2 regions of the Pseudomonas sp. WOUb67 genome follow, and region 2 is predicted to be linked to the other one. Evidence: riboswitches for the same ligand, from Rfam matches in the RefSeq annotation. Region 2 holds a riboswitch; the other holds the start of a gene.
The links. Region 2 has a riboswitch for thiamine pyrophosphate ahead of ABOC32_RS18070 (TenA family protein). Riboswitches for the same ligand answer to the same signal wherever they lie in the genome.
Positions count from the first base shown of each region.

Region 1: another riboswitch for thiamine pyrophosphate. It lies ahead of thiC (phosphomethylpyrimidine synthase ThiC); the one in region 2 lies ahead of ABOC32_RS18070 (TenA family protein).

Region 1 covers NZ_CP170112.1:1,243,655-1,258,747, forward strand. The annotation lists gene ABOC32_RS05510 (TolC family outer membrane protein) at 1-1,243, opposite strand, end outside; TPP riboswitch at 1,404-1,510, shown strand; gene thiC (phosphomethylpyrimidine synthase ThiC) at 1,666-3,546, shown strand; gene cytX (putative hydroxymethylpyrimidine transporter CytX) at 3,711-4,994, shown strand; gene ABOC32_RS05525 (RsiV family protein) at 4,963-5,709, opposite strand; gene ABOC32_RS05530 (NUDIX domain-containing protein) at 5,895-6,512, shown strand; gene ABOC32_RS05535 (DUF1249 domain-containing protein) at 6,503-6,955, shown strand; gene cpdA (3',5'-cyclic-AMP phosphodiesterase) at 6,957-7,754, shown strand; gene ABOC32_RS05545 (YqiA/YcfP family alpha/beta fold hydrolase) at 8,023-8,631, shown strand; gene parE (DNA topoisomerase IV subunit B) at 8,667-10,571, shown strand; gene ABOC32_RS05555 (esterase-like activity of phytase family protein) at 10,568-11,554, shown strand; gene ABOC32_RS05560 (retropepsin-like aspartic protease family protein) at 11,551-12,069, shown strand; gene parC (DNA topoisomerase IV subunit A) at 12,080-14,338, shown strand; gene ABOC32_RS05570 (PqiC family protein) at 14,510-15,093, shown strand, end outside.
Region 2 covers NZ_CP170112.1:3,995,656-4,010,748, reverse strand. The annotation lists gene ABOC32_RS18075 (Ig-like domain-containing protein) at 1-3,352, opposite strand, end outside; TPP riboswitch at 3,604-3,718, shown strand; gene ABOC32_RS18070 (TenA family protein) at 3,797-4,444, shown strand; gene tenA (thiaminase II) at 4,441-5,103, shown strand; gene codB (cytosine permease) at 5,490-6,755, shown strand; gene ABOC32_RS18055 (PucR family transcriptional regulator) at 6,752-7,969, shown strand; gene codA (cytosine deaminase) at 7,974-9,215, shown strand; gene ABOC32_RS18045 (DNA-binding protein) at 9,445-10,443, shown strand; gene ABOC32_RS18040 (hypothetical protein) at 10,573-10,824, opposite strand; gene ABOC32_RS18035 (DUF4142 domain-containing protein) at 10,833-11,333, opposite strand; gene ABOC32_RS18030 (sensor domain-containing diguanylate cyclase) at 11,486-13,045, shown strand; gene ABOC32_RS18025 (GNAT family N-acetyltransferase) at 13,177-13,686, opposite strand; gene ABOC32_RS18020 (MgtC/SapB family protein) at 13,704-14,417, opposite strand; gene ABOC32_RS18015 (beta-carotene hydroxylase) at 14,815-15,093, shown strand, end outside.

The DNA.
Region 1 (15,093 bases), 2.8 Mb from region 2:
TCACCGAGGTGTACAGCTGGCGCTGGGCATCGAGCACGTCGACGATGTTGCGGGTACCCACCTGGTAGCCGATTTCGGTGGCTTCCAGCGCACTCTGGTTGGAGATGATCGACTGCTTGCGTGCTTGCACCTGTTCCACGTCGGTGTTCACCGCGCGGTGCAGGTTACGGGTGTTTTCCACCACCTGGCGGCGCAGGCTTTCACGTTGCTGCTCGCTCTGGCTCAGCCGCTGATAGGCCTCGCGGACCTGCGAGCTGGTCAGGCCACCGCTGTAGATCGGGATGTTCAGTTGCAGGCCAACGCTGGTCTGTTCGACGTCGCCGCTGTAGCGCACGCCCAGTTGCGAAGGGTTGGTAAAGCCGAGGTTGTCGTTGTCACCCTTCTGGTACTTGGCCACTGCATCCAGGGTCGGCGCATGGCCGGCCTTGCGCTGGCGCAGGGTTTCTTCGGCGGCGGAAACCGCATAGTTGGTGGCCAGCAGGTTGAGGTTCTGGCGCCCGGCGGTTTCGACCCAGGCCTTGGCGTCGTTTGGCGTCGGTACCTGCACCGGTAGGGTATGCACCACGCCTTGAATCGAGGTGTATTCACGATTTGTCAAGGTGACCAGCGCTTCAAAGGCATCCTGCACCTGGCGCTCGGCGATGATCCGGTTGGCCCGGGCAGTGTCGTAGCTGGCCTGGGATTGCAGCACATCGGTCTTGTCCGACAGGCCCACATCGAACCGTTCGTTGGACTGGTCCAGCTGGCGCTTGAACGCGGCTTCCTCGGCCTTGGTGGCGGCCAGGTTGTCTTGCGCGCGCAGCACGGCAAAGTAGTTTTGTGCGGTTTGCAGGATCAGGTTCTGTTCAGTGGCCGACAGCTCCAGCGCGGCCTGCTCGTTGACTGCCTCAGCTGCCTGCAGCTGGAACCAGCGATCAGCGCGGAAGATCGGCTGGGCCAGGGTCGCGCTCCATGAGTTGCCGCTGCGGTTGGAGGTAATGGATGGCTCATCCAGCTTGGTGCGGGTGTTCAGCATCTCGGCATCGGCTGACAGGTTTGGCAGCAACCCGGCGCGGGCCTGCGGCACCACTTCGCGGCGGGCGCCATAATCGGCGCGTGCCGCAGCCAGGTCGGCGTTGTTGTCTACTGCTTCCTGGTAGACGCTCACGAGGTCGGTTTTGACTGTAGTGGGCATGTCCGCTGCCCAGACCACTCCGTTGGACGCACAAGACACGGCTATCGCCAGTGAGAGTTTGCGCAGCATAGAGGCAATCCTTGTACGAAATTTAATTACTGAACTGTTGAGTATCGAGCGATGGGCCAGTGTAGTGCGATGCGCCCCTGGCAACAATCGCCCGGTGTGCCTTTCATCAACCGCGCATTTACCCGCTTGGCTTTGCCGACCACTCCAGTCTAGACTGCGCATGTTCTTGTCGGGGTGCCTTGAAGCAAAGGCTGAGATCGCAGAGGTGCGGATCCCGTTGAACCTGATCAGGTTAGCGCCTGCGTAGGGAACAAGATTGCTCGCCTTCCCGGGGAGCCTCTTGTGCCAGGTCCGGGAATGTCGCAGCTGCATGCAGCTTCAGGCACCCCCATATCCGGCACTGCACCCGTCCATGGGTGCGTCCGCGCTTTTCAGGTTCTCCCCGACATTCCACTGCTAGGAAGCCGTCTGGAGAGCCTGTGATGACCAAACAAGAAAAAGCGATCAACCTCAGCGAATCGGCACAAGTCGATCAGCAGTCCGTGCAACCGTTCCCGCGCTCGCGCAAGATCTATGTCGAAGGCTCGCGCCCGGACATCCGCGTGCCCATGCGTGAAATCAGCCTGGACGATACCCCGACCGATTTTGGCGGCGAAACCAACGCGCCGGTACTGGTCTACGACACGTCCGGCCCGTACACCGACCCCAACGTGATCATCGATGTGCGCAAGGGCCTGGCCGACGTGCGTTCGGCCTGGATCGACGCCCGCGGTGACACCGAGCGCCTGGGCGGGCTCAGCTCCGACTTCGGCCAGCAGCGCCTGAACGACGCCGAACTGGCCAAGCTGCGTTTTGCCCACGTGCGCAACCCGCGCCGTGCCAAGGCTGGCGCCAACGTCTCGCAGATGCACTATGCCCGCCAGGGCATCATCACCGCCGAGATGGAATACGTTGCCATCCGCGAAAACATGAAGCTGCAAGAGGCCCGCGCCGCTGGCCTGCTTGATGAGCAGCACGCCGGCCACAGCTTCGGTGCCAACATCCCGAAAGAAATCACCCCTGAATTCGTCCGCCAGGAAATCGCCCGTGGCCGCGCGATCATTCCCGCCAACATCAACCACCCGGAAGTGGAGCCGATGATCATCGGCCGCAACTTCCTGGTGAAGATCAACGGCAACATCGGCAACAGCGCGCTGGGTTCCTCGATCGAGGAAGAAGTGGCCAAGCTGACCTGGGGCATCCGCTGGGGTTCGGACACGGTCATGGACCTGTCCACCGGCAAGCACATTCACGAAACCCGCGAGTGGATCATCCGCAACTCGCCGGTGCCGATCGGTACCGTGCCGATCTACCAGGCCCTGGAAAAGGTCAACGGCGTGGCCGAAGACCTGACCTGGGAGCTGTTCCGCGACACCCTGATCGAACAGGCCGAGCAGGGCGTGGACTATTTCACCATCCACGCCGGTGTGCTGCTGCGCTATGTGCCGCTGACTGCCAAGCGCGTCACCGGTATCGTCAGCCGCGGTGGCTCGATCATGGCCAAGTGGTGCCTGGCGCACCACAAGGAAAACTTCCTGTACACGCACTTCGACGAGATCTGCGAAATCATGAAGGCCTACGACGTCAGCTTCTCGCTGGGTGACGGCCTGCGCCCTGGCTCGATTGCCGATGCCAACGACGCCGCGCAGTTCGGCGAGCTGGAAACCCTTGGCGAGCTGACCAAGATCGCCTGGAAGCACGACGTGCAGTGCATGATCGAAGGCCCGGGTCACGTGCCGATGCAGTTGATCAAGGAGAACATGGACAAGCAGCTGGAGTGCTGCGACGAGGCGCCGTTCTACACCCTCGGCCCGCTGACCACCGACATTGCGCCGGGTTACGACCACATCACCTCGGGCATTGGTGCGGCGATGATCGGCTGGTTCGGTTGCGCCATGCTCTGCTACGTCACGCCCAAGGAGCACCTGGGCCTGCCGAACAAGGACGACGTGAAAACCGGCATCATCACCTACAAGATCGCCGCGCACGCGGCCGACCTTGCCAAGGGCCACCCGGGCGCGCAGATTCGCGACAACGCCCTGTCCAAGGCGCGTTTCGAGTTCCGCTGGGAAGACCAGTTCAACCTCGGCCTGGACCCGGACACCGCCCGTGCCTTCCACGACGAGACCCTGCCGAAGGAATCGGCCAAGGTCGCGCACTTCTGCTCGATGTGCGGGCCGAAGTTCTGCTCGATGAAGATCACCCAGGAAGTGCGTGAATACGCCGCCAGGATCGAGACCGTGGACGTAGCGGTCGAGCAAGGCATGCGCGAGCAGGCCGAGCGGTTCCGCCAGGAAGGCAGCCAGCTGTACCAGAAAGTGTAACTGACCTTACACCTGCATTGATCCGGCTGGCCCTTTCGCGGGTAAACCCGCTCCCACAGGTTCCCCACTGCCTTCAGCATTGTGCGGTCCCTGTGGGAGCGGGTTTACCCGCGAAAGGGCCGGCCGATTCAGCGCAAATCTCAAACCTTTCGGCGATCATAACAATGACCACCCCCAGCCAATTCTCCCCCGACCACCCGGTCCCCACCCACCAGCGCATCTTCGGCGCCCGCGACCTGTTCTCGCTGTGGTTCTCCCTCGGCATCGGCCTGATGGTGCTGCAAGTCGGCGCCATGCTCGCCCCAGGCCTGGGCCTTGCCGGCGCGGTGCTGGCCATTGCCCTGGGCACCGGCGTGGGTGTGCTGTTGCTGGGCGCCGCCGGTGTCATCGGCAGCGACACCGGCCTGTCCGCCATGGGCACCCTGAAACTCAGCCTGGGCGGCCATGGCGCGCGCTTGCCGGCTGTGCTCAACCTGCTGCAGTTGGTCGGTTGGGGCGCGTTCGAGATCATCGTCATGCGCGATGCCGCCAGCCTGCTGGGTGCGCGAGCGTTCGGCGAGGACAGTGCCTGGAACAGCCCGATGCTCTGGACCCTGTGTTTCGGCGCCCTGGCCACCCTGCTGGCCGTCAGCGGGCCGCTGGCCTTCGTGCGCAAGGTGCTGCGCGCCTGGGGTATCTGGGTGTTGCTGGGCGCTTGCCTGTGGCTGACCTGGAACCTGTTCGCCAAGGCCGACCTGGCTGCACTGTGGGGCCGCGCCGGGGACGGTTCGATGTCGCTGGCCGTGGGCTTCGACATCGTCATCGCCATGCCGCTGTCCTGGCTGCCACTGATCGCCGACTACTCGCGCTTCGCCCGCAATGGCAAGCATGTATTCGGCGGCACGGTCATTGGCTATTTCATCGGCAACACCTGGCTGATGAGCCTGGGCGTGGCCTACACCCTGGCCTTCGCTGCCAGTGGTGAAGTCAATGCCCTGCTGCTGGCCCTGGCCGGCGCCGGCATGGGTATTCCGTTGCTGTTGATTTTGCTGGACGAGTCGGAAAAGGCCTTTGCCGACATCCACTCGGCAGCGGTTTCCACTGGCGTGCTGTTGCCTGTGAAAGTCGAGCACCTGGCGCTGGCCATCGGCGTGTTGTGCACCCTGATCGCCCTGCTGGCGCCGCTGGCCCAGTACGAGAACTTCCTGCTGCTGATCGGTTCGGTGTTCGCGCCGCTGTTTGGCGTGGTGCTGATGGACCACTACGTGGTTCGTCGCCGCCGCTTGCCGGCACAGGTCGGCGGCTTGCACTGGCAGGCGCTGGTGGCCTGGTTTACAGGGGTGGCGGTCTATCACCTGATCGCCGCGCAGGCACCGGAGCTGGGGGCTACCCTGCCAGCGTTGCTGCTGGCAGGTGTGCTGCATGGTTTACTGAGCCTTAGCCGCGGCCGGGAAACAGTTCAGGCTTGAGGACGCCATTCAGGCGCGGGTAGGGGATCTTCAGTTCCACGTGGCCCATGGAATAGGGCGCGATGGCATAGACCTCGTACTTGACCACGACTGCGCCGTACGTCAGGGCGATGTGCGGCGACTTCTTGAACGGCCAGGTTTTGACGAACTCGGCGTCCTTGTCCATGCCCACGCTCATCAGCCAGGCGCGGTGCGACTCCTCCACGGTTTTCCAGAAGGTGTCCTCCTGGCCTGGCACCAGCATGTCCTGCAGGGTCAGCACCTTGTCCAGCTTGCGCGAATAGTTGATGAAGCCGCGCCCAGGCATGCCGTGGGCGCCACCGCTGTCCAGGTAGCTGGACAACTCGATGATCACCAGCCCGTCATGCTGCTCGCGTACCTTGGCTTGCAGGTAACTGCTGTTACGTTTGTCGGCACTGGCCAGGTATTGCTGTTCGTAGGCCTGCAAGGTGCTTGGCGCGGTGCCATGCTGATTGTCTTCGGTCAGTTGCAGCAGGCGTTTTTCGACGATGCCGTCGAGCGCGGGCAGGGCCGGGAAGTGGACCATGTCGATGTTCACCAGCGGGCAGTCGCTCTCGCTGCAGCCGGGTTTGACATGCTCCCAGGCGTCGCGCTTGACCTCGAGCGGGGTCCGGTAGTTGGGCGTGAACAGGCTCTGGCAGGCGCCCAGAGCGAGTGCCAGCACGGCCACGGAAGTCAGTTTGACAAGTGTCATGATGATCCTTGCAGAACAGGGAAAAGTCGGCCTTTGACCGTCTGCGCGGCCTTCAGTTCGCCACTAAGCTAACAGAGTGAAGACGCGCTGTCCCGAGTGTGCGAACGGTTGCCGGAAAGGGGTGAAACGCGAAAGCGTGCAGAGTAGGATGGCGCGATGCGGTAATTGAGGTAACGAGGATTTCCATGTCAGACACGTTGAATTCGGTGCCCAAGGCGGTCGAGATCGTCAAGCGGGCCAACTGCTTCCAGGGCTTCTACAAGCTCGACAAGGTGCACCTGCGCCACGAGCTGTTTGCTGGTGGCATGGGCCGCGAGATCAGCCGCGAACTGTTTGTGCGCCATGATGCGGTGTGTGTGCTGCCTTACGACCCGTTGCGCGATGAAGTGGTGCTGATCGAGCAGTTCCGCGTCGGCGCACTGGACAAGGTTGCCAACCCTTGGCTGATCGAGATGGTGGCCGGGCTGATCGACAAGGATGAGCAACCCGAGGAAGTCGCCCACCGCGAAGCCGAGGAAGAAGCTGGCCTTGCGTTCAGCGCCCTGTGGCCGATGACCCGCTACTTCCCGTCGCCGGGCGGCAGTGACGAATACGTTCACCTGTTCCTCGGCCGTTGCAGCAGCGAGGGCGCCGGGGGCTTGCATGGCCTGGAAGAAGAGGGCGAAGACATCCGTGTGCGCGTGTGGTCGTTCGAGGATGCCCTGCAGGCGGTGCGCGACGGGCGCATCTGCAACGCGGCGACTATCATCGGCTTGCAATGGCTGGCGCTGAACCGTGACGAAGTACGAGGTATGTGGAAGTGAACTTGCTGCGCGAGCGCTATCGAGTCGACCTGGTCGGGCTGCAGGCTGCCTGCGAGGCCAACTACGCCCGGCTGATGCGCCTGTTGCCCGACATGCGCACCACCCAGAGCTCGCGCCGCATCGGCATGACCCAGGGCGACCAGATGCTCGGCGTGCTGGTGCTGGACGTGGTGTTGGCCTGCCCGTACACCACCACCCTGCATGTGCGCCAGGAGCACAGCCTGCCGTGGCTGCCGGTGCCGCACCTGGAGGTGCAGGTGTACCATGATGCACGCATGGCCGAAGTGGTCAGCGCCGAACACACCCGGCGCCTGCGCAGCATCTACCCGTATCCGAACGAGGCCGGGCATCAGCCGGACGAAAAGGCCCAGCTCAACCTGTTCCTCGGTGAATGGCTGAGCCACTGCCTGGCCTGTGGCCACGAACTGGCAAGCGTTCGTTGACATGCAGCCAGTTCAGACACGCCCTGTACATGTTGTGCAACTGACCGACGCCCATCTTTTCGCCGACCCGGCCGGCAGCATGCTGGGCCTGAATACTCGTGACAGCCTGCGCCATGTGGTGGCCCAGGTGCGGCGGGAGCAACCGCTTGTCGACGTGCTGTTGTGTACCGGCGACCTGTCCCAGGACGCCAGTGTTGCCTCTTATGAAGCGTTCCGTGAGCTGACTGCGCCGTTTGCCGTGCCCACCCGCTGGTTGCCGGGCAACCATGACGAGGCCCGGGTCATGGCCGAAGTGGCCCCGGAGCTGGTGCAGGCGGTGACCGATGTTGGCGCCTGGCGTATCGTCATGCTCAACACCGCGGTGCATGGGGCGACACACGGTCTGCTGGAGGATGACCAGCTGGCCGTGCTGGAAGCCGCCTTGAACGAGGCGGGTGAGCGGCATTGCCTGGTGTGTTTCCACCATCAGCCGGTGGACATCGGGTGCGCCTGGATCGCGCCGATCGGCTTGCGCAATGCCCAGGCCCTGTTCGCTATCGTCGAGGCTTATCCGCAGGTGCGGGCGTTGCTGTGGGGGCATGTGCACCAGGAATGGGATGAGCTGCGCGATGGCCGGCGCCTGCTGGCTACGCCTTCGACCTGCATCCAGTTCGCGCCACGCAGCGAGGACTTCAAGGTGAGCGAAGAGCAGCCGGGGTACCGCTGGCTGCGCCTGCATGCCGACGGGCGGCTGGAAACCGGAGTGGAGCGGGCGGTGGATTTCGATGTGAAGCTCGACTTCGATAGCCCAGGTTATTAGGGCTGGTTATTGCACGCACATCCCTTTGTAGGAGCAGCCTTGTGCTGCGAAGAGGCCCTTCCTGGCACAGACCATCTTTTGTCATGCCGGCCTCTTCGCAGCACAAGGCTGCTCCTACAAAGGCAGTGCATGCCCAGAGGTCGATTCTGGCAATTTGAAGAAATTATTGCGAAACCCGTTGTAATGCGTCAAAACCCGGCGAACGCGCTACACTGCGCGTCCCTGCGCCCGCATCATCAGGCGCGAAGCCACAGATTTCGGGGGCAGCATGTCGGGTTCCATCCTCTATATCCATGGCTTCAACAGCTCGCCGCTTTCAACCAAGGCGCGCCAGCTCGAAGCCGTGATGCAGCAACTGGGCCTGTCGGCCCAGCTACGCGTGCCCGCCATGCATCACCACCCGCGCCAAGCCATCGCCCAGCTCGAAGCGGCCATCGCCGAACTGGGCGCGCCGCTGCTGGTGGGCAGTTCGCTCGGCGGCTACTATGCCACCCATCTGGCCGAGCGCCATGGCCTCAAGGCCCTGTTGGTGAACCCTGCGGTAACGCCGCACAAGCATTTCGACGGGTACCTGGGCACTCAGCGCAACCACTACAGCGGTGAAACCTGGGAATTGACCCACGATCACGTGAAGGCCCTGGCCGAGCTGGAAGTGCCGGCCCCGGTAGATGCCAGCCGCTATCAAGTGTGGCTGCAGACTGCCGATGAAACCCTGGACTATCGCCACGCCGAGCGCTATTACCGTGCATGTGCCCTGCGTATCCAGGCCGGTGGCGACCACAGTTTCCAGGGCTTCGCCGAGCGCCTGCCGGCCCTGCTGGCCTTTGCCGGCATTGCTCGCGGGCAGTATGCGGCGCTCGATTTTTCTGTATTTTGACTTTTTTGCACTCACCAGACTGACGACGAGACCCTATGGCCAATCCCAGCGCTAGCGCCTATAACGCAGACGCCATCGAAGTCCTCTCGGGCCTTGACCCGGTCCGCAAGCGGCCGGGCATGTACACCGATACCAGCCGCCCCAACCACCTGGCCCAGGAAGTCATCGACAACAGTGTCGACGAAGCCCTGGCCGGCCACGCCCGTTCGGTGCAGGTCATCCTGCATGCCGACCACTCGCTGGAAGTCAGCGACGATGGCCGCGGCATGCCGGTGGACATCCACCCGGAAGAGGGCGTATCCGGGGTCGAGCTGATCCTTACCAAGCTGCACGCCGGCGGCAAGTTCTCCAACAAGAACTACCAGTTCTCCGGCGGTTTGCACGGTGTGGGCATCTCGGTGGTCAACGCCCTGTCGACCCAGGTGCGCGTGCGCGTCAAGCGTGACGGCAACGAATACCAGATGACCTTCGCCGATGGCTTCAAGGCCAGCGAGCTGGAAGTGGTCGGCTCGGTCGGCAAGCGCAACACCGGCACCAGCGTGTACTTCAGCCCCGACCCGAAGTACTTCGATTCGCCCAAGTTCTCCATCAGCCGCCTCAAGCATGTGCTCAAGGCCAAGGCCGTGCTGTGCCCGGGCCTGTTGGTCAGCTTCGAAGACAAGGCCAGCGGCGAGAAGGTCGAGTGGCACTATGAAGACGGCCTGCGTTCCTACCTGGTCGATGCGGTCAGCGAGTTCCAGCGCCTGCCTGACGAGCCGTTCTGCGGCAGCCTGGCGGGCAACAAGGAAGCCGCAGACTGGGCCTTGCTGTGGTTGCCAGAAGGTGGCGACAGCGTCCAGGAAAGCTACGTCAACCTGATCCCCACCGCTCAGGGCGGCACCCATGTCAACGGCCTGCGTCAGGGCCTGCTGGATGCCATGCGCGAGTTCTGCGAGTTCCGCAGCCTGCTACCGCGTGGCGTGAAGCTGGCGCCGGAGGACGTGTGGGAGCGCATTTCTTTCGTACTGTCGATGAAAATGCAGGAGCCGCAGTTCTCCGGCCAGACCAAAGAGCGCCTGTCCTCGCGTGAGGCGGCTGCCTTCGTCTCCGGCGTGGTCAAGGACGCATTCAGCTTGTGGCTCAACGCCCACCCCGAGCTGGGCATGCAACTGGCCGAGCTGGCCATCAGCAACGCCGGGCGCCGCCTCAAGGCCAGCAAGAAGGTCGAGCGCAAGCGCATCACCCAGGGCCCGGCACTGCCTGGCAAGCTGGCCGATTGCGCCGGCCAGGACCCGATGCGGGCCGAACTGTTCCTGGTCGAGGGGGACTCGGCAGGTGGCTCGGCCAAGCAGGCACGGGACAAGGAGTTCCAGGCGATCCTGCCGCTGCGCGGCAAGATCCTCAACACCTGGGAAGTGGACGGTGGCGAAGTCCTGGCCAGCCAGGAAGTGCACAACATCGCCGTGGCCATCGGCGTCGACCCGGGTGCCACAGACCTGGCGCAGCTGCGCTACGGTAAAGTCTGCATCCTCGCCGACGCCGACTCCGACGGCCTGCACATTGCCACGCTGCTGTGCGCGCTGTTCGTCCAGCACTTCCGGGCGCTGGTCGAGGCCGGGCATGTGTACGTGGCCATGCCGCCGCTGTACCGCATCGACCTGGGCAAGGAAATCTACTACGCCCTCGACGAAGCCGAGCGTGACGGCATCCTCGACCGGCTGGTGGCCGAGAAGAAGCGCGGCAAGCCGCAGGTCACCCGCTTCAAGGGCCTGGGCGAGATGAACCCGCCACAGCTGCGTGAAACCACCATGGACCCGAACACCCGGCGCCTGGTGCAACTGACCCTGGACGACGTTGAGGCCACCTGCGAGCTGATGGACAAGCTGCTGGCCAAGAAGCGCGCCGGTGACCGCAAGAGCTGGCTGGAGACCAAAGGCAACCTGGCAGAGGTCATGGTTTGATTCGGCAAGTACTTGCCGTTTGCCTAGCGCTGGTTGCCCTGCCTGCCCTGGCGGGTAACTGGCCGGAGCTGAAGCTCAGTGCCGAGCACCCGATCGACGGCATGCGCGGTGGCAACCTGTCTGGCCTGGTGGAATGCCGGGGCGGGCTGTGGGGCGTGTCCGACCGTGACGACGACCGCATCTACCGCTTCGACCAGCAGAACCCGACCTGGCGCGCGCAACCGCTCACCTTTACCCCGCCAACGCCGCCGGAAAGTGGCCTGCCATGGGGGCTGAAGTCGCGCAATTGGGCGGCGTCGTACATTCGCGGGGGCGAGCTGGATTTCGAAGGCATCACCTGTGACCAGGCGGGTAACCTGTACCTGGCCAGCGAAGCCCATGCCGCTGTGTTGCAGTTGCCGGTGGAAGGCGAGCCGGACTGGTTGAAGATCGACCCGGCCATGGTGCGCCAGGCCCGTGCCAGCGGCATGCTGCTGAACTTCAATGCCCTGTTCGAAGGCCTGGCGATCAACCCGGCGGGCGACCGCCTGTGGCTGGCCGCCGAACGCGAGCGCCGTGGCCTGGTGGCCATCGAGCGCCAGCAATCGGTGTGGACTTGCGGACGCAGCTGCGTGCTGCTGAGCGAGGCCGGGGTCGAGATGCAGCCGGCGCAAATGCCCAATGCCCGGGCACTGTCGCGCGATTTTGCCGACCTGGCCTGGTTCGAAGGCAAGCTGTTCACCCTCGAACGCAATGCCTACCGGGTCTGCCGGCGTGATACCGACAGCGGCAAGGTCGAGCGCTGCTGGTCGTTTGCTGCCGACGCCCTGGTCGAGGCGCGCCGTTACCCGCAACCGTTCGGCCTGGCCGAAGCGCTTGTGATCGATGCCAAGGGCGCCTGGATCGGCCTGGACAACAACAACGGTGCCCGTGCCGATGGCGAGACACGCCCGATCGTCTGGCGCTTTGATGCACCGGAAGGTGGCTGGAGCGCCAAGCCATGAGCCAGGCCCCGGGCAAGCGGGCGGGCAGGGTGCTGATGGTCCTCGCCTGGGCGGCGGCGATGTTCCTTGCCACGCGCTTTTTCGGCCAGTGGGAAGACAGCAAGCGCAACCCCAATGCCCAGGTGCAATCCGAACACGGCGAGGGTTTTGTCGAAGTGCGCCTGCTGGGCAACGGCCAGGGCCACTTCGTGGTGGATGGCGCCATCAACGGCCAGCCGGTGCATTTCATGCTCGACACCGGTGCCACCGATGTGGCGATCCCCGAGGCGTTGGCCCGTGAGCTGAGCCTTGAGCGCGGCAGCCCGGTGCTGCTCAGCACTGCCAATGGCCGCGCTGAAGGCTACCGCACGCGCCTGGCCAGCCTGCAACTGGGCGACATCCGCCTGCAGGACGTGCGCGCCACCGTGGTGCCGGGCCTGGACGGGCCCACCGTACTGCTGGGCATGAGTGCCCTGAAACAACTTGAATTTACCCAGCGCGGCGGCACCATGCTGTTGCGCCAGAACCTGAAATGACGAGGCCCGCATGAGCGACTCACTGGAACTCAGCCTGGACGGCGTCGAACGCCGCTCGCTGGCTGACTTCACCGAACAGGCCTACCTCAACTATTCCATGTACGTGATCATGGACCGCGCCTTGCCGCACATCGGCGATGGCCTTAAGCCGGTGCAGCGACGCATCGTCTATGCCATGAGCGAGTTGGGGCTCGATGCCGATGCCAAGCACAAGAAGTCGGCGCGTACCGTCGGTGACGTGCTCGGCAAGTTCCACCCCCACGGCGACTCGGCCTGCTACGAAGCCATGGTGCTGATGGCGCAGCCGTTCAGCTACCGCTACACCTTGGTCGACGGCCAGGGCAACTGGGGTGCGCCGGACGATCCGAAGTCGTTCGCCGCCATGCGTTATACCGAGGCGCGTTTGTCGCGCTACGCCGAAGTGCTGCTCAGCGAAGTGGGCCAAGGTACCGTGGATTGGGTGCCGAACTTCGATGGTACCCTGCAGGAGCCGGCGGTGCTGCCGGCGCGCCTGCCCAACATCCTGCTCAACGGCACCACCGGTATCGCCGTGGGCATGGCGACCGACGTGCCGCCGCACAACCTGCGTGAAGTGGCCAGCGCCTGCGTGCGCCTGCTCGACGAGCCCAAGGCCACCATCGAGCAGCTGTGCGAGCATATCCAGGGGCCGGATTACCCGACCGAGGCGGAAATCATCACGCCACGGGCAGAAATCCTCAAGATGTACGAAAGCGGCCGCGGCTCGATCCGCATGCGTGCCGTTTACCGCGTCGAGGATGGCGACATCGTTGTGACTGCGCTGCCGCACCAGGTCTCCGGGGCCAAGGTGCTGGAGCAGATCGCCGCACAGATGCAGGCCAAGAAGCTGCCAATGGTCGCCGACCTGCGTGACGAATCCGACCACGAAAACCCGTGCCGCATCGTCATCATCCCGCGCTCCAACCGTGTGGATGCCGACGAACTGATGCAGCACCTGTTCGCCACCACCGACCTGGAAAGCAGCTACCGGGTCAACGTCAATATCATTGGCCTGGACGGCCGCCCGCAGTTGAAGAACCTGCGGGCAATATTGGTGGAATGGCTGGAGTTTCGCACCAACACTGTCCGCCGCCGGCTGCAGCATCGCCTGGACAAGGTGGAACGGCGCCTGCACCTGCTGGATGGTTTGCTCACCGCATTCCTCAACCTGGATGAAGTGATCCACATCATCCGTACCGAGGAGCACCCCAAGCAGGCCCTGATTGCCCGGTTCGAGCTGAGCGAAATCCAGGCCGAGTACATCCTCGAGACCCGCCTGCGTCAGCTGGCGCGCCTGGAGGAGATGAAAATCCGCGGCGAGCAGGACGAACTGCTCAAGGAACAGGCCAAGCTGCAGGCGCTGCTGGGCAGCGAGGCCAAGCTGCGCAAGCTGGTGCGCAGCGAACTGATCAAGGATGCCGAAACCTACGGCGACGCACGCCGTTCGCCAATCGTCGAGCGCGTCGAAGCCAAGGCCCTGTCGGAAAACGAGCTGATGCCGACTGAGCCGGTCACCGTGGTGCTGTCGGAGAAGGGCTGGGTGCGTTGCGCCAAAGGCCACGACATCGACGCCACCGGCTTGTCGTACAAGGCCGGCGATGGCTTCAAGGCCGCCGCAGCCGGGCGTTCCAACCAGTTTGCCGTGCTCATCGACTCTACGGGCCGCAGTTATTCGGTGGCTGCTCACACATTGCCGTCGGCACGTGGCCAGGGCGAGCCGCTGACCGGCCGCCTGACGCCACCGCCAGGGGCCACTTTCGAGTGTGTGCTGTTGCCGGATGACGACGCGCTGTACGTGGTTGCCTCGGATGCGGGCTACGGCTTCGTGGTCAAGGGTGAAGACTTGCAGGCCAAGAACAAGGCCGGCAAGGGTTTGCTCAGCCTGCCCAACGGGGCCAAGGTCATGACCCCGCGCCCGGTGGCCAATCGCGAGCAGGACTGGCTGGCCGCGGTGACCACCGAAGGCCGCCTGCTGGTGTTCAAGGTCAGCGACTTGCCGCAGTTGGGCAAGGGCAAGGGCAACAAGATCATTGGCGTGCCGGGCGACCGGGTAGCCAGCCGTGAAGAATTTGTCACCGATCTGGCCGTGATTGCCGAAGGCGCGACCCTTGTATTGCAAGCCGGCAAGCGTACCCTGTCTCTGAAAGCGGACGACCTGGAGCACTACAAGGGCGAGCGCGGACGGCGAGGCAGCAAGCTGCCACGCGGCTTCCAGCGCGTCGATGGGTTGCAGGTGGAAGTGCCGGCGTAACGGGCAGAAATGTCTGGAACGGCAATTTCAGCGCCGTTCCGGGCATAAATGCTGGAGTCGGACGGTTATTTCGCGGATGATATGGCCCTTGCGGTGCCGACGTAGTCGTGTGCCCGTTTGAATCTATATGTATCACTGCGGTGGCCTGTAGGCGACCGCCTGGATGGGATGATGAAACTTCTGCGCCTTCCATTTGCGCTGTTGATGACTGGCCTGCTGGGCCTTGGCGGGTGCACCATGCATCAGCCGGTTGCCCTGTACCAGCTCGACAGTGGTGATCCTGGCCAGCCTTCGCAGAGTGCAGGCATGGCCGTGGTACTTGGCCCGGTATCGGTAGCCGATTACCTTCAGCGTGAAACGTTCCTGCAGCGTCAGGCCGACGGCAGCCTGAGCGCGGCGACTGACGGCCGTTGGGCGGGTAGCCTTTCGTCGGATATCGACCAGCTGCTGGTGCGCCAGCTCGCCTGGCGCCTGGACAGCCAGCGTGTGGTGCTGTCCCCGGCAACGGCCGGCTTCAACCCGGACGTGCAAGTGTTGCTGTCGATTACCCGCCTGGACTCGGGCACGAACCAGCCGGCAGTCCTGGATGCCCAGTGGCGCCTGCTGGACCGCCGTGGCCATGTACGTGACAACCGCATCATTCACCTCGAGCAACCGCACGGAGGTAGCGAGGCGTCGCAGGTGCAGGCCCAGGGCCAACTGTTGCAGAAGCTGGCCGAACAGCTGAGCACCGCGGTCAAACCGCTGGCCAACCA
Region 2 (15,093 bases):
ACTTCACGGTTATGGTCGCCGGCGTTGCCGGGCCAGTACCCGTGGTGGTCACCGACAACTTCCAGCGAGCGCCGGTAGTGGCCGCCGTCAGCGTGGCATTGCCGAGATTCAGCGGGCCGCCGGTGGTGGCTGCGGTCACGGTAATGCTGTTGCCGGTAGCCACCGAAGTGGTGCCCGCTACGTCCCAGGTGTAGCGGTTGCCACTGCGCACCTGCACCGTGGCACTGGTGACCTGGATCTGGTCGACTGCTGCCGCTGGGCTGACCGCGATGCTGACCGTGGCCGGATTCACCGACTCGGCACCCTTGGCATCCCGAGCCGTATAGTTGAAGCTGGCGGTGAACGGCGCAGCGACTGTATCTGGTGGGGTGTAGGTCACCGTGGTGCCGTCGGTGCTGACGGCACCCTGGCCAGAGTCCGGCTGGCTGAGGCCGGTCACGGTCAGCGGTACGTTGCCGTCCGGGTCGCTATCGTTGGCCAGCACGTTCAGGGTGATAGGCTTGCCAGCGGTAGTGGCTGCACTGTCATTGGCCGCGACCGGTGGTTTGTTGGCCGGGTCGTCGTTGTCGTCATGGCCTTTGGTGCGGAAGGTCGGCAGGCCCACCGACGCCATGTATTGCACGCCATCCCATCCTGGCAGCGGGGTCGGCATCACCTGGAACTGCCCTGGGTGCTCAATGTCCCAGCGCAGCAGCATCGACGAGTCCTCATGCTGGGTGTTGTGGCAGTGCTCCATGTAGGTACCGGCGAACTCGCGGAAGCGGATGGCCATTTCCACTTCTTCCGACGAGTCGGCATCCGGCCCGATGCGGTACACGTCTTTACGGGCCCATTTTTCCCATTCTGGCGGGGCCTTGCCGTCGCGGCTAAGAATCACGCCTTCCTCGAAGTGCACGTGCACCGGGTGGCTCCAGCCATTGCCGCCGTTCTTGATCTTCCACACTTCCAGGGTGCCGTCGCCGCTGAAACCGCCGTCGGTGGACTGGTTGGCCAGTTGCGGCGCTGCGCTGATGCGTCGTGGGTCCATGCTGTAGCCAAAGCCGCCATCGGTCTTGATGGTCCAGGGGGTGGTGTCGGTACCGTCGGAGCGGCCAAAGATGAACTCGCGGTGGCGGGCATCCTTGATCTTGGCCAGGTCGGCAGTCGAGTTGCGGTCAACCGTCAGCGGCAGCATTTTCAGCCCAGCGGCCTTGCCTGGCTTGGCGGGCTCATAGGCCACCGGGTCCATGCTCACGTCCTGGCCGGTATAGGGCTGCACCAGCAGTTGCAGGAACTTGCCGACCGCGGGGTCGCCTTTGTCCCATTGCGGGCCTTTGCTGGTCTGCTTGATCACCGCCTTGTATTTTTCCGACAACACGTCGGCCAGCGAAATGGCACCTTCCGGGCCTTTGCCGGTGCGGTGCTCCTCCAGGTTGACGAAGTACAGCTTGTCGCCCGCCTTGATGCCGTTCTTGGCGAAGTTGATGATGATGTCGTAACGCTCGGCAATGCCTTGCAGCGGCAGGATGCCGTTGTTGTCCTGCAGGTTGCCGTCGCCGTTGAGGTCCAGGGTGCCGTCGAATGGCACGGCGTGTTCCATGATGTTGCCGTCGTTGGCGATCATGTGGAACGGCACCCGGGCATACGACAGGTTGGAGCCGGACGGGCCTTTGAACTCGCCGCTGGTGCCGGCAATTTCCCGCACCACGGCAAACTTGAAGTAGCGCGATACCGATCCGTTGAGGATGCGGAAGCGGTAGCTGCGTGCACGCACCTTGAGCCTGGGCTGGTACTGCCAGTTGACCAGGATCTGGTCACCGAGGAAGCCGTCGGTGTTGAACGGGTTGAACCACAGCTGGCCATTGGCATCCCAGGCCTTGTCGGCAACCATCAGGTTGACGTCATAGTCACGGTTACCCCACGGCATGCCCGAACCGCTGGGGAAGCGCAAGTTGACGCCGTCCTGCAGGGCCTCGTTACCGCGGTCCAGGGCGCTGTAGTAGTTCATCATCACGGCGTTGCCCTTGTAGACGTTCTGCGCCGTGAAATCCATCATGTGGTCGTGGAACCAGTGGGTGCTCATGGTTTCACGCCAGTCACCGCGGATCTTGATGCTGCCGTTCTGGCAGGTTTTAAGGCCCGGCGTGCCGTCGTTGACGAACAGGGTTTCACCCGGTGCGCAGGGGAAGGCCGCACGCGGGTCCTGGGCACGGGTGTTGATGGTGTCGTACCCGGCCAGTTGCACCGGCCAACGGTAGTCGTAGTACTGGCCGGGGAAGAAGTAGGCATTGGCAAAGCCATCGCTCTCGGCCGGGGAGTGGCCGTTGTGCTCGTGGGTGGAGATGGTATGCAGGCCAAAGCCGCCGTTGGCCGAGGGGTCGATCGGCAGGGCGTTGTAATGGCGCATCAGGATCGGTTGGCCGTAGCGCACCATCAGCAGCTTGGCCGGGAAGGTGCCGTCGAATGTCCACAGCGACTTGTGGTTCTGCAAGGGCATGTTCGGGTGGAAGCGGGTATCGATGCCTTTAGTGGTGCCCAGCGTGGTCGGGATGTCGGAGGTCTGGTAGTACAGGCCGCCGGGTGCGAACTCGCCGACCGCATAGTTGTGCAGCTGTTTGCGGTCGCGCAGGCCAAGGTTGATGCGCGCACCGGCTTGCGCAGTCTTGAAGGCCGCCTGCGGGTAAAACTCGTTCCAGCGCTGGTGCGACCAGCCTTTTCCTGGTGGCCGGCCTTCGGCAGGCGAACCGACAGGCTGGCGGTTGAGGAACATCTCGATCTGCGCTTTCCAGGGGTTGCGGTCCAGCACGTTGGCGTACTGGGTCGGGAACGGGTACAGGCCCGGTTGCTTGAGGAACGCTTCCAGGGCCGTGCCACTTGGCCCGCTGCGCGCCACCACATTGGGGTCCTGTGCAGGAGCCGCGCCCAAGGTGGGTACGGGAAAGGTCAGTTCTGGCGGCGGGGTGCTCGGGTCAAGCTTTTCTGGCCCGAATTCTTCGAACAGCAGCAGTTGCTGGGTGAAGGGTTGCGCACCGAACAACGGGCTGGGTTTGCCGTTGGTGGGGTACCTGTCCGAGGTTTGCAAGGCGGGCGGCAGCACGTTGTCGGTACGCACCGTATTGCGGTCGCCGTACGCGCCATTGATCAGCTCCAGCGAGCCTTGGTTGGCTTCTGGCAGCGTGTTGAGGTTGAGCAAGTCCGGGGTCGGGTCGGCCGGCTGGTCAGTATAGGCCGAGGGGTCGGTCGGCGACGGCTGGCTGTTGTCGTCCAGGGGGGAGGCCATGGCCGTGATCAGTCCGAGGCTGACCATCAGCGCAGTGACCGAAGTTAGCTGGAATGCGTGCCTGGTAGGGTGGATCACGGCAGGTGTTTTCATTGCCTTGTGCCTCGCTCGCGGCTGTATGGCTTCAAGCCATCAATGGCGTTTTGCCCGGTAAAAGGCCTCGAGCAACGGCTGTGCCAACAATTTTTTCAGTAATGCTTTGTTAAACAAATCCTTGTGGCGCCTGATGTGCGCTAAATAACGGGGCGTCAAGAATGGGTATAAGTCCCCACAAGCGGGTGACCCAATGCCCACCGATTGGGTGGATTGGGGCGTGACAGCCCCGACCCGCTGGGGTATACCTGTTCGCCACCAAGGGGAGCCCGGCAAAGGGCTGAGAAACCGCTGCAAGCAGCAGCGCGGTGACCCTTCGAACCTGATCCGGATCATGCCGGCGAAGGGATGGGGCTTGTAACCTGCCTTTTTGCCGGCCTCACTGCGAGGCCCGTCCATGTCAACTGCCAAGGTCTCGCTGTCACCTTCATCAAGGACAGCAACATGACCGAACGTTTCAGCCAGTCCCTGCGCCGCCAGAGCGAGCCGACCTGGTCGGCGGCCGTTGGCCACCGTTTCGTGACCCAATTGTGCGACGGCAGCCTGCCGGACCCGATCATGGTCGACTACCTGGTGCAGGACCATCGCTTTCTCGACAGTTTCCTGACCTTGCTGGGCGCGGCCATCGCCACTGCCGATACGTTCGAGGCGCGCCTGCGCTTCGGCCGCTTTGCCGGGATGATTTCCAGCGATGAGAACACTTACTTCCTGCGTGCCTTCGAGGCGCTGGATGTGAGCCCCGCACAACGCAGCGCACCCGCCGATACAGTGCCAACCGCAGGGTTCAAGGCGATCATGCGTGAAGCGGCAGCGACCCGCTCCTATGCAGCGGCGCTGGCAGTGCTCAATGTTGCCGAAGGGCTTTACCTCGACTGGGCACTCAAGGCACCCAAGCCGATGCCGGACAACTTCATCCATGCCGAGTGGATCACCCTGCACGACAACCCGGCATTCCAGAGCTTCGTCGCCTTCCTGCAGGCAGAACTGGACCGCGTCGGCCCGCAGGAAGCCTCACTGGCAAATGACTTCTACCAGCGCACCGTTGCGCTGGAGCTGGCCTTCTTCGATGCCGTCTACCCGGAGGGCAAATGAGCATGGATATCTTCGAGCGCCTCAAGGCCGCTGCCACGCAACAGTGGCACAGCTATGTAGACCATGACTTCGTGCGGCAGATGGGCGAGGGCACGCTGAGTGAGGAAGCGTTCCGGACTTACCTGGTACAGGATTACCTGTTCCTCATCCAGTTCGCCCGTGCCTGGGCACTGGCGGCCTACAAGAGCCGTCGACCGGCAGATATCCGCGCGGCGCAGGCCGGGCTGGCAGCGATCCTGGATGAAACCGACCTGCACGTGCGCCTGTGCGCGCGCTGGGGGCTGACCCAGGCGGACATCGAGGCCGCGCCAGAGCACCAGGCCACGGTGGCCTACACCCGCTACGTGCTGGATTGTGGCGCCGCCGGCGACCTGTTGGAGCTGCATGTGGCGCTGGCGCCTTGCGTGATTGGCTATGCCGAGATCGGCCGGACCTTGGCCGAGCGGATTGGCGATTTGAGCAACCACCCGTACCGCGAGTGGATTGGCGAGTATGCCGGTGAAGGCTACCAGGGGGTGGCGGCGGCAGCGCGCAAGCACCTGGATGAACTGGCAGCGCGGAGCATGACCGAGCAGCGGTTTGCCGAGTTGGTGGGGATTTTCGGCCAGGCGTCCAGCCTGGAGGCGGATTTCTGGCAGATGGGCCTGGACGGGGTGTAAGCCGCCCACCTGACCCGCATCTCAAGGAAAACACAGCCCTGTAGGAGCAGCCTTGTGCTGCGAAGAGGCCATTGCAGGCGAAGATCATCTTTAGCCTTAATGGCCTCTTCGCAGCACAAGGCTGCTCCTACAGGGTGAGCGGTAGCCTTGGTAATCGCGCAAGCTTTGCTGGGTGAATCCTACCCAGCCCAAGCCCGCTTTGGTGCATGAATGCCTCAAAATAAGTCGTTCAGCACACCTTCATAACGCTGAAATGCGACTTTAATGTTCACAGTGCACATTCCCTTCTGGGCTGCCTGCCCGATTTGATTCCGGGTTTCGGCCCTCGAAAAAGCGGCCCGCATATTGCTCTTCCAGCTCCCAACTACCACCCGGAGCCCCGTGCAATGAGCTCACCCAGCGAATTTCCCCTCAGCGAAGCCCCGAAGTCTGCCCGCAAGGGCCTGCTGCCGATTGCGATGGTCCTGTTCAGCTTTACCTTTTTCACCGGCACGATGTTCGCCGGCGGCAAGTTGGGCATGGCCTTCAATTTTGTCGACATGTTGTGGGTGGCCACCGTCGGCAACAGCCTGCTGGCGATGTATGCCGCAGCGTTGGCATTCATCGCGTCGCGCAGCGGGCTGAATACCGTGTTGATGGGGCGCTTCTGTTTCGGTGAGGCGGGTAGCCGGCTTTCGGATTTCCTGCTGGGTTTCGCTGAACTGGGCTGGTACGCCTGGGGTACGGCCACGGTGGCCATCGTGCTGGTCAAGCTACTGGGCTTGGCGGAAGGTTTCGGCGTACCGTTGATGGTGTTGTTCGGGCTGGGTTTCAGCATTACTGCCATCATCGGCTTCAAGGGGCTGGACGTGCTGTCGCGCGTGTCCGTGCCATTGATGTTCGTGCTGCTGTTGGTGTCGATGTACATCGCCACCCGCGATGCCGGTGGCTTTGCCGGCCTGGCCGCCGTAGTACCGCACGAAACCATGACCTTTTCGGCAGCGGTGACCATGGTGTTCGGCACCTTCGCCAGTGGAGCCACCCAAGCTACCAACTGGACACGGCTGTCGCGTAGCGGCCGGGTGGCGGTGATCGCCAGCGTGGTGGCATTCCTGCTTGGCAACGGCCTGATGGTGGTGGCCGGTGCCTGGTGTGCGATGGTTTACCAGCAGGCCGATATTGTCGAGGTGATGATGCTGCAGGGCCTGTCGTTCGCGGCGGTGGTGATGCTGTGCCTGAACCTGTGGACCATCCAGGGGCCGACCATCTACAACGTGTCGGCGGCCGCCTGCCATTTGTTGCGCAGTGAGCGCCGGCGCACGGCAACGCTGGTGGCGGCCGGGGTTGGCATTGTGCTGGCGATTGGTGGCATGTACGAAATGCTGATCCCGTTCCTGGTGCTGCTGGGCTCGATCATTCCACCGGTGGGCGGGGTGATCATGGCTGACTTCTGGTATCGCCACCGCGGCCAGTACCCGGCACTGGGCGCTGCAAGCCTGCCACGCTACAACCTCATTGGGCTATTTGCCTATGCGGTGGGCGCGGTACTGGCGTACGCCTCGCCGTGGGTCGCTCCGCTGGTGGGTATCGGCGCCTCGGCCCTGTGCTACATCGTCATGCTCGAACTGGGCGCCCGCCGCCGGGCGCCGGGCCAGGCGGGTGTCGAGCCGTGAGCCTGGCGCTGGACGAGATCCTGCATTTGCCTGGCCTGCACGAGATGCGTGTGCTGGCCGGGGCACGCAACCTTCAGCGGCGGGTGCGCTGGCCATATGTGGCGGAAAACGAAGGCATCGCCGAATGGGTAATGGGCGGTGAGCTGGTGTTTGTCACCGGCATCAACCACCCACGGGGCGAGGCCAACCTGCTGAGCCTGGTGGAAGACGGCGACGCCGTGGGCATCGCCGGCATGGTGATCCTCACCGGCGGCAGCTTTATCCAGAGCGTCCCGGCGCCTGTCATCGCGCGAGCCGAGCAACTTGGCCTGCCGCTGATCGAGCAGCCGTATGCGCTGAAGATGGTGGTGGTCACCCACCTGATTGGCACGGCGTTGGTGCAGATGAGCCAGGTACGCCGCTCGCGCCACGACATCCTTGGCCAGTTGCTCACTGGCGACTACCCGAGCCTGGCGATAGCCCGGCAGCGGGCGACGCACTTGCAACTGGCTCTGGACGCGCCGCGGCGCTTGCTGGCTTTGCGCCTGGCGGGCGTGGATGGCTTGTTCGAGCGCCACGGGCTGGCCCACGGCGAGCGTACCTGGCAAGCTACCCGCCAGGCCCTGGAAGACCAGCTCGAAGCCTGGTGCCGCCAACGACCAGGCAGCGTTACCGCGCAGTTGCCGGGCGATCTGTTCGTGGTATTGCTGGCCGATACCCACGACTTGCCCGAAACATTGGCAGCACTTTACCGGCAGTTGCAGGCCGCGACAGGTGAGCTGAGTTTGCACATGGGCTTGTCGAGCCTCGCCGACGATTGTGCGCACTATCGCCAGGCCCTCACCGAGGCACGTCAGGCCCTGGACGTAGCGCAGCACCTGCGACCGGCCAACGGCTATTGCAACTTCAGCGAACTGGGCGTGCTGCGCCTGCTGCAAGGCATCGTTGATCGCTCGCTGATCGACGATTTTGTCAGCCGTACGCTCGGCCCCTTGATCGCCCCTGGGCGCAAGCAGGCCAATGCCCTGGTGCACACCCTCGATGCCTTGCTGATGGAAAACGGCAACGGGCTCAAGGCTGCGCAGCGCCTGGGGCTGCACCGCAACACCATCAATCAGCGCATCCAGCGCATCGAACAACTGAGCGGGCAGTCCATCGATGACCCGCTTTTTCGCATGAATGCTTCGGTCGCCATGCTGGTATGGCGCATGAGCGAAGCCCACGGCAAGGAGTAACAGCATGAACATCCTCAACGCACGCCTGCGCGGCAAGCCTGGCCTGTTCCGCATCGAACTGAACGGCGAGCGCATTGCTGCCATCGTGCCCCAGGCCGAGGGGGTGGCGCCCGTTGCTGCCCCTGACCTGGACGCAGGGCAAAACCTGGTGGTGGCGCCCTTTGTCGAGCCGCATATTCACCTCGACGCCACACTGACGGCCGGCGAGCCCCGATGGAACATGAGCGGCACCTTGTTCGAAGGCATCGAATGCTGGGCCGAGCGCAAGGAAATCACTACCCACGAGGACATCAAAACCCGCGCGAAAAGGACCATCGGCATGCTGGTGGACCACGGCATCCAGCATGTGCGCACCCACGTCGATGTGACCGACCCGAAACTCACCGCACTCAAGGCCATGGTCGAGGTACGTGATGAAGTACGCGAGCTGGTCGACTTGCAGATTGTCGCCTTCCCGCAGGAGGGCATCGAGTCGTACGCCAACGGCCGGGCGCTGATGACCGAAGCAGTGGCGATTGGCGCCGATGTGGTCGGCGGCATTCCGCATTTCGAGAACACCCGCGACCAGGGCGTATCGTCGGTGAAGTTCCTGATGGACCTGGCCGAACGTACCGGTTGCCTGGTGGACGTGCACTGCGACGAGACCGATGACCCGCAATCACGCTTCCTGGAAGTGCTGGCCGAGGAAGCCCGGGTGCGCGGCATGGGTGCCCGGGTGACGGCCAGCCATACCGTGGCCATGGGCTCGTATGACAATGCCTACTGCTACAAGCTGTTCCGCCTGCTCAAACTGTCGGGCATCAACTTCGTGTCGTGCCCGACCGAGAGCATTCACCTGCAAGGGCGCTTCGACAACTACCCCAAACGCCGTGGCGTGACCCGTGTGGCAGAGATCGACCGTGCGGGGATGAACGTGTGCTTTGGCCAGGACTCCATCGTCGACCCGTGGTACCCGCTGGGCAATGGCAACATCCTGCGCATTCTTGAAGCCGGCCTGCACATCTGCCACATGCTCGGCTACGAAGATCTGCAGCGTTGCCTGGACCTGATCACCGATAACAGCGCCCGCACCCTGAACCTGGGCGAGCGCTATGGCATCGAGGTGGGGCGGCCGGCGAACCTGTTGCTGTTGTCGGCACCTGACGATTACGAAATGGTCCGTACCCAGGGGCATGCACTGGTGTCGGTACGCAATGGCAAGGTGCTGATGCAGCGTACGCCGGCGCAGGTTAAGCGCGCGCTCTGACCCTCACGTCACGCTCCTACTTGAAACGCCCCGTCGGCCTTGGGCCTGGCGGGGCGTTTTGCTTTATGTCGTACAGCTACTCGCCTCTGTCTGGGCAATTTCACCCTATAACATGCGATAAGCCGTGATTATTCCATGTGAGGAAGTGTTTGCAGGCGTGATTGGATATCGCCATAATTAGTACGTAATTACATGTTACATAACACAGTACAAAATCGTAGGAGCAAGCATGGCCCGGGGCGGTATCAACAAGGTGGTAGTGCAGCAGGCGCGTCAGGCGCTGATTGCCCGGGGCGAGAACCCCAGCATCGATGCCATACGTATCGAGCTGGGTAATACCGGCTCCAAGACCACGATTCACCGCTACCTGAAGGAGTTGAACGGCCAGCAGCCGGTGGCTTCCGAAGGCGGCGCCGCGCTGAGCGATGTGCTGAGCCGCCTGGTCGGGCAACTGGCAACCCAATTGCAGGACGAGGCCGACCTGACGATCGAGCAGGCCGAAAGCACCTTCACTCAACAGCGGGAAACGCTTGAAGCGCAGCTGGAGATTGCCCAGCAGGCGCTGGCTGCAGCGCACCAGCAACACAAGATCGATGCAGCGGCATTGGCCGCCGAGACAGAAAAGCTGCTGTCCACACAAAGCACTCTGCAGGCCGAACAGCTGCGCAGTGCCAGCCTCAACCAGTCACTGGGCGAGATGCAGGTGCGCCTGGCTGACAAGGACGAACAGGTCAAGTCGCTGGAAGACAAGCACCGCCATGCCCGCGATGCCCTGGAGCACTACCGCAATGCCAGCCGTGAGCAGCGCGAGCAGGAGCAGCGCCGCCACGAAGCGCAGTTGCAGCAGATGCAGGTGGAAGTGCGCCAGTTGCAGCAGGGCATGATCGTCAAACAGGATGAACTGACCCGCCTGCACCGCGATAACGAGCGTTTGCTGGGTGAACACCGCCAGGCCGCCAGCGAGTGCCGGGCGCAGAACGAGATGCTGGAGCAGCGCGAAGCGCAGATTCAGGGCCTGCGCACGATTCTGGCCCAGGTTCAGGGCGCCAGCGAGGAAATGCGCCGGCAGCTTGATGTGCAGGCGCAGAGTCTGGAGGACAGACGAGACCTGTGCGCCGAACAAGCGCGGCAATTGCAGCGTTTTGAGGAGCAGCTCAAGGAGCGTGATGAGGCCCTGGCGCAGTGTCGGACGCAACTGGCTGTATTTGCAGAAAGTGAACGCGGTTAGTGTAGGAGCGGCCTTGTGTCGCGACCGGGCCGCAAAGCGGCCCCACGGCATCTGCTCTAGCGGCTGAATTGTTGGGGCCGCTTTGCGGCCCGATCGCGACACAAGGCCGCTCCTACAAAGGGCGATTACTCAGGATTCGGCTTGTCGCGCTGCTTCGACACCCGCCGCCGACAGCTTTATCGGGTAGTGCACGCTGATCTGGTGGTCACTTCCCACCACCACGCTGCCGTCGTGAATCAAACCTGCTTCCTGCAGCGTTTTCAGCACGCCGGCCACCGCCTTCTCGCCGCGGTAGTTGTCCAGCACCTCCTTGCCCAGGCCTTCAGGGTGCGAATGCAGCAGGCGGGTAAGAACTTCGGTCTTCAATGCATCGTTGCTCATTTATAACCTCACTTGGCGTGCTTGGCCTGAAGCGCCTTGGCATGCTCCAGGTGCTGCTCGAGTTTGGGCAGGGTTTCGCTGGCGAAGGCTTTCAGCTCGGCCTTGTCAGACGATGCGGCCTCTTTCTTGAACAGTTCCACCGCTTTTTCGTGGGCGTCGACCTGGTTGTTGAGGTACGACCTGTCGAATGATTCATCACGCCATTCCAGGATCATTTTCTTGACCTTGTCGGTCATGGCTGCTTCATCCGGAACGGAAATATCCAGCTTGCGGGCGATGTCGCCGAGTTTCTGGTTGGCCTGGGTGTGATCAGTGACCATTTGCTGGGCGAATGTCTTGATATCAGCATTCTGGCTTTTTTCCTTGGCCAGGTTGCCGGTGACCACTTCGGCAATGCCGGCTTCGGTAGCCGCATCGACGAAATCATCGGAACTCGCCGCCAGTGCATGTACCGACGCAAGGCCCAACACCATGGAGAAACCAACGCGCTTTATGAAGAGATTGCTCATGCTCCACTCCTTAAACCGTGGCGCGACCTCAGTGTCGCGTACGGTTGAGGGTAAGGGTGGGGCAAAGGTTTAATCTTTTTTGCCGCCGTTTTCGACTGTGCGGCACTGATCTATAGTGAAAGCCGGCAAACGCGGTATGGCCAGGGACTTCAATGTGCGCAGCCAGGAAACACGATGACGACGGGCTTATCGCGGTAACGGGCGAGGGCCGCGCCGTCGCGCTTTTCCGCCTGGTACTGGCGTTCATGGTGGTGGTGATGCTGGCGTTTGTCCTGGTGGAAGGCTGGCGCATTTGGCGAGATTACCGAAACGTCTACGCCAATGCCGAGAACATGGTCAGCAACCTGGTGCGGGCCACGGCGGAGCATGCCGAGGATTCGATCCGCCAGGTCGACGCCATTACCGCAACCCTGGCCGAGCGCCTGGAAGGGGACGGTTTTGATCACATCGACCGGCCGCGCCTGCATGCCTTGCTGGCGCAACAGAAAAGCATCATGCCGCAGTTGCACGGGCTGTTCGTCTACGGCCCGGACGGAAGCTGGATTGTCACTGATCAGGCGGCAATCCCGCCCAACGCCAATAACGCCGACCGCGACTACTTTACCTACCATCGCAACCACACCGACCGGGGTGTGCATATCGGTTCGGTGGTACGCAGCCGCTCTACCGGCGACCTGATCATTCCCATATCCAGGCGCCTGGAGTATGCCGATGGCAGCTTCGCCGGCGTACTGCTGGGCACCATCAAAGTGGAGTGGTTCGTGCGTTACTACGGCGACTTCAAGATCGACGAGCGCGGCGCACTGGTGCTGGCCAAGCGTGACGGCACCATCCTGGTACGGCGCCCGTTCGCGGAACAGGTGATTGGCCGCAGCCTGGCCAACAGCGAGGTCTTCCGTAACCAGTTGCCGTATGCCGCAGAAGGTGTAGTCGAGGCGGTCGCCGTGATCGATGGCACACCGCGGCTCTATGGCTACCGCGCGTTGTCCAGCTACCCGCTGGTAGCGGAGGCAGGCCTGTCGCGCGATTCGATTGTCGAGCCCTGGCTGCATGATGCGATCAAATCGATGTCCGTCATGCTGCTGTTGCTGCTGGGGCTGGGGGCGTTTGGCGGCGTGGTGCTGCGCCAGTTGCGCGAGCGTATCGTCATCGAGCGGGCGCTGGTCCAGGCGCACCAGACGCTCAAAGCACTGGCCTTGACCGACAGCCTGACTGGGCTGGGCAACCGTCGGCGGCTGGATGCGGTACTCGAATCAGAGTTGCGTCGGGCACGTCGGCAGGGCTACCCGCTGGCGCTGGTGATGCTCGACCTGGATTACTTCAAAGCCTATAACGACCGCTACGGTCACCCCGCAGGCGACCAGTGCCTGCGGCGCTTTGCCGAGGTGCTGAAACAGGCCTTGAAACGGCCTGCTGACCTGGCTGTGCGCTATGGCGGTGAGGAGTTCACGCTGTTGCTCCCCGATACCGATGGCCGCGGGGCTGAGCGACTGGTACAGGAGCTGCAACTGCTGTTGCGCCGACAGGCAATGGAGCATGCCGGCAGCCCGTTGGGGCGGGTGTCGTTCAGTGCGGGGATCGCGGTGGGCGACCCGGCGCGGGAGGGGGTGGCCACCGAGGCGCTGGTTGCGGCGGCGGACCGTGCGTTGTACCAGGCCAAACAGCAGGGGCGGGATGGGTACTGTGTGGCGGGGAGTGTGGTGCAGGCATAGCCGGTGCCATCCACCGCGCTGGGTTCTTCGCGGGCATGCCCGCTCCCACAGGGACCGCGCAGGCTTCGGGCCTATGCAGTATCTGTGGGAGCGGCCTTGTGTCGCGATGGGCTGCGAAGCAGCCCCAAAGGCTAACGCGTAACGCAGAGGCGCATTGCACAACGCCCTTTCAGGCCGTGAGCGTGCTCGCTGGCAAGAATGCCCTGGAGCCGCTCGCCCAGCAGCCCCTCATTGATCACCTCGAACCCGAACCGTGCATAAAACGGCGCATTCCAGGGCACATCGACAAAGGTGGTCAACGTCAGCTCGCGCACCCCGGCGCAGCGGGCAGCATTTACCACCTGTTGCAGCAATCGGCGCCCGACACCTTGGCCTTGGGCCTCCTGGCACACCGATATCTCATGGAGGTGCAGTGCCTGGCCCACAAGCCGGGCACATGCAAACCCGACAATGCCCCGAGCAGGCTCCTCAGCCACCCAGCTACCACCTGCCTCGACGAAAGCCCTGTGTGCCGCGCAATCCATCACATCACCCTGGGCCAGCCAGGCCAGCGCCGGCCAGCCGACAAAAGCCTGAGCTGCCGAACGCTCGACCTCCGGCAGGGATTGAACATCGCGTTCAAGGGTAGGGCGGATAAGCATGAATCACTCCTGTCGTTCTAGTCCGCCGCCAACACCTGCGGCTGTAATTGCCAGCGCACCGAGCTTACGCCTTTTTCCAGGCTTACCCGGCTGACCAGCCGCTCCAGTTGCGCCGGTGCCTGCGCGGTGCCCAGCAGTTCGGCGCGCACTTCCAGGCGCGCAGGGGTGTCCAGGTCTTCGCTCTGCAGTGACTGCAAGCGCAGCTGCGGATCGCCCAGGCTATGCAGCATCAGGCTGCGCACCTGGATTTCGTCCTCGGCGCGGCAGACGATGCGCACTTCGAAGTGCTGTTCCACCTCGCTGGCCGGCACCACGTCCTGACGGTCCAGGCGCTGGGCGATGTCACGCAGCAGGATATTGGCGCATAGCACCACCAGGCTACCCAGTGCGGCCTCCAGCAACAGCCCCAGGCTGCACAGCACGCCGACCGCAGCCGTGCACCACAGGGTGGCCGCGGTGTTCAGGCCACGCACGTTGAAACCGTCGCGCATGATCACACCGCCACCGAGAAAGCCGATGCCCGATACCACATAGGCGGCTACGCGCGACGCATCGGCAGGCGCCATGCCCGGCACTGCCTGGGTCATCAGCACGAACAGGCAGGCACCGGTACTCACCAGCGCATTGGTGCGCAGCCCGGTCAGGCGTTGACGCAATTGCCGTTCGGCACCGATCAGTGCCCCGAGTAGCAGGGCAATGCTGACGCGCAGCAGAAATACTTTCCAATCCATAGCAAACCTCTTCCGCAGGCACACGCCCGCATGAACGCCATCAGTTGGCGCGGTTGAAAAACCAGAAAAATGCGCAGGACCACGAGGAGGAGAGGAGAAGCGGGGGTTACAGGAAACCACCGTCTTGCCAGGGCGGCCAGACAGTGCAGGACACTGCCGGGCTAGCGCGCCACGTGGGCCTGTCGCAAGCGACTGGGGCTACTGTCCAAGGCAGGTCTCCTGTTGAGGAAGGCAAAATTGCGTCGCGGACCATACGCCGCGTGGCAGAGCAGGTCAAGGGCAAAAACATGACAATGGCTTCATCCGTGGGTGGCCTGCAACCCGTCATGCCCGCATGGAAAAAAACCTGGGCAGCCGGTACCCTTGCGCCTCCCTTTGCCATCCACCGGACCGTTCCATGCTGTTCAATCTCGCCGTATTGTTCGGCACCCTGGTGGCCATGGAGGGCGTTGGCACGCTGGCTCACAAGTACATCATGCATGGCTGGGGCTGGTGGCTGCACCGCTCGCACCATGAGCCACACCTGGGCATGCTCGAAACCAACGACCTGTACCTGGTGGCCCTGGGGCTGATCGCCACAGCGCTGGTCGCCTTGGGCAAGAGTGGTTATGCCCCGTTGCAGTGGATTGGTGGCGGGGTGGCGGGGTACGGCATGTTGTATGTCGTGGCCCACGAC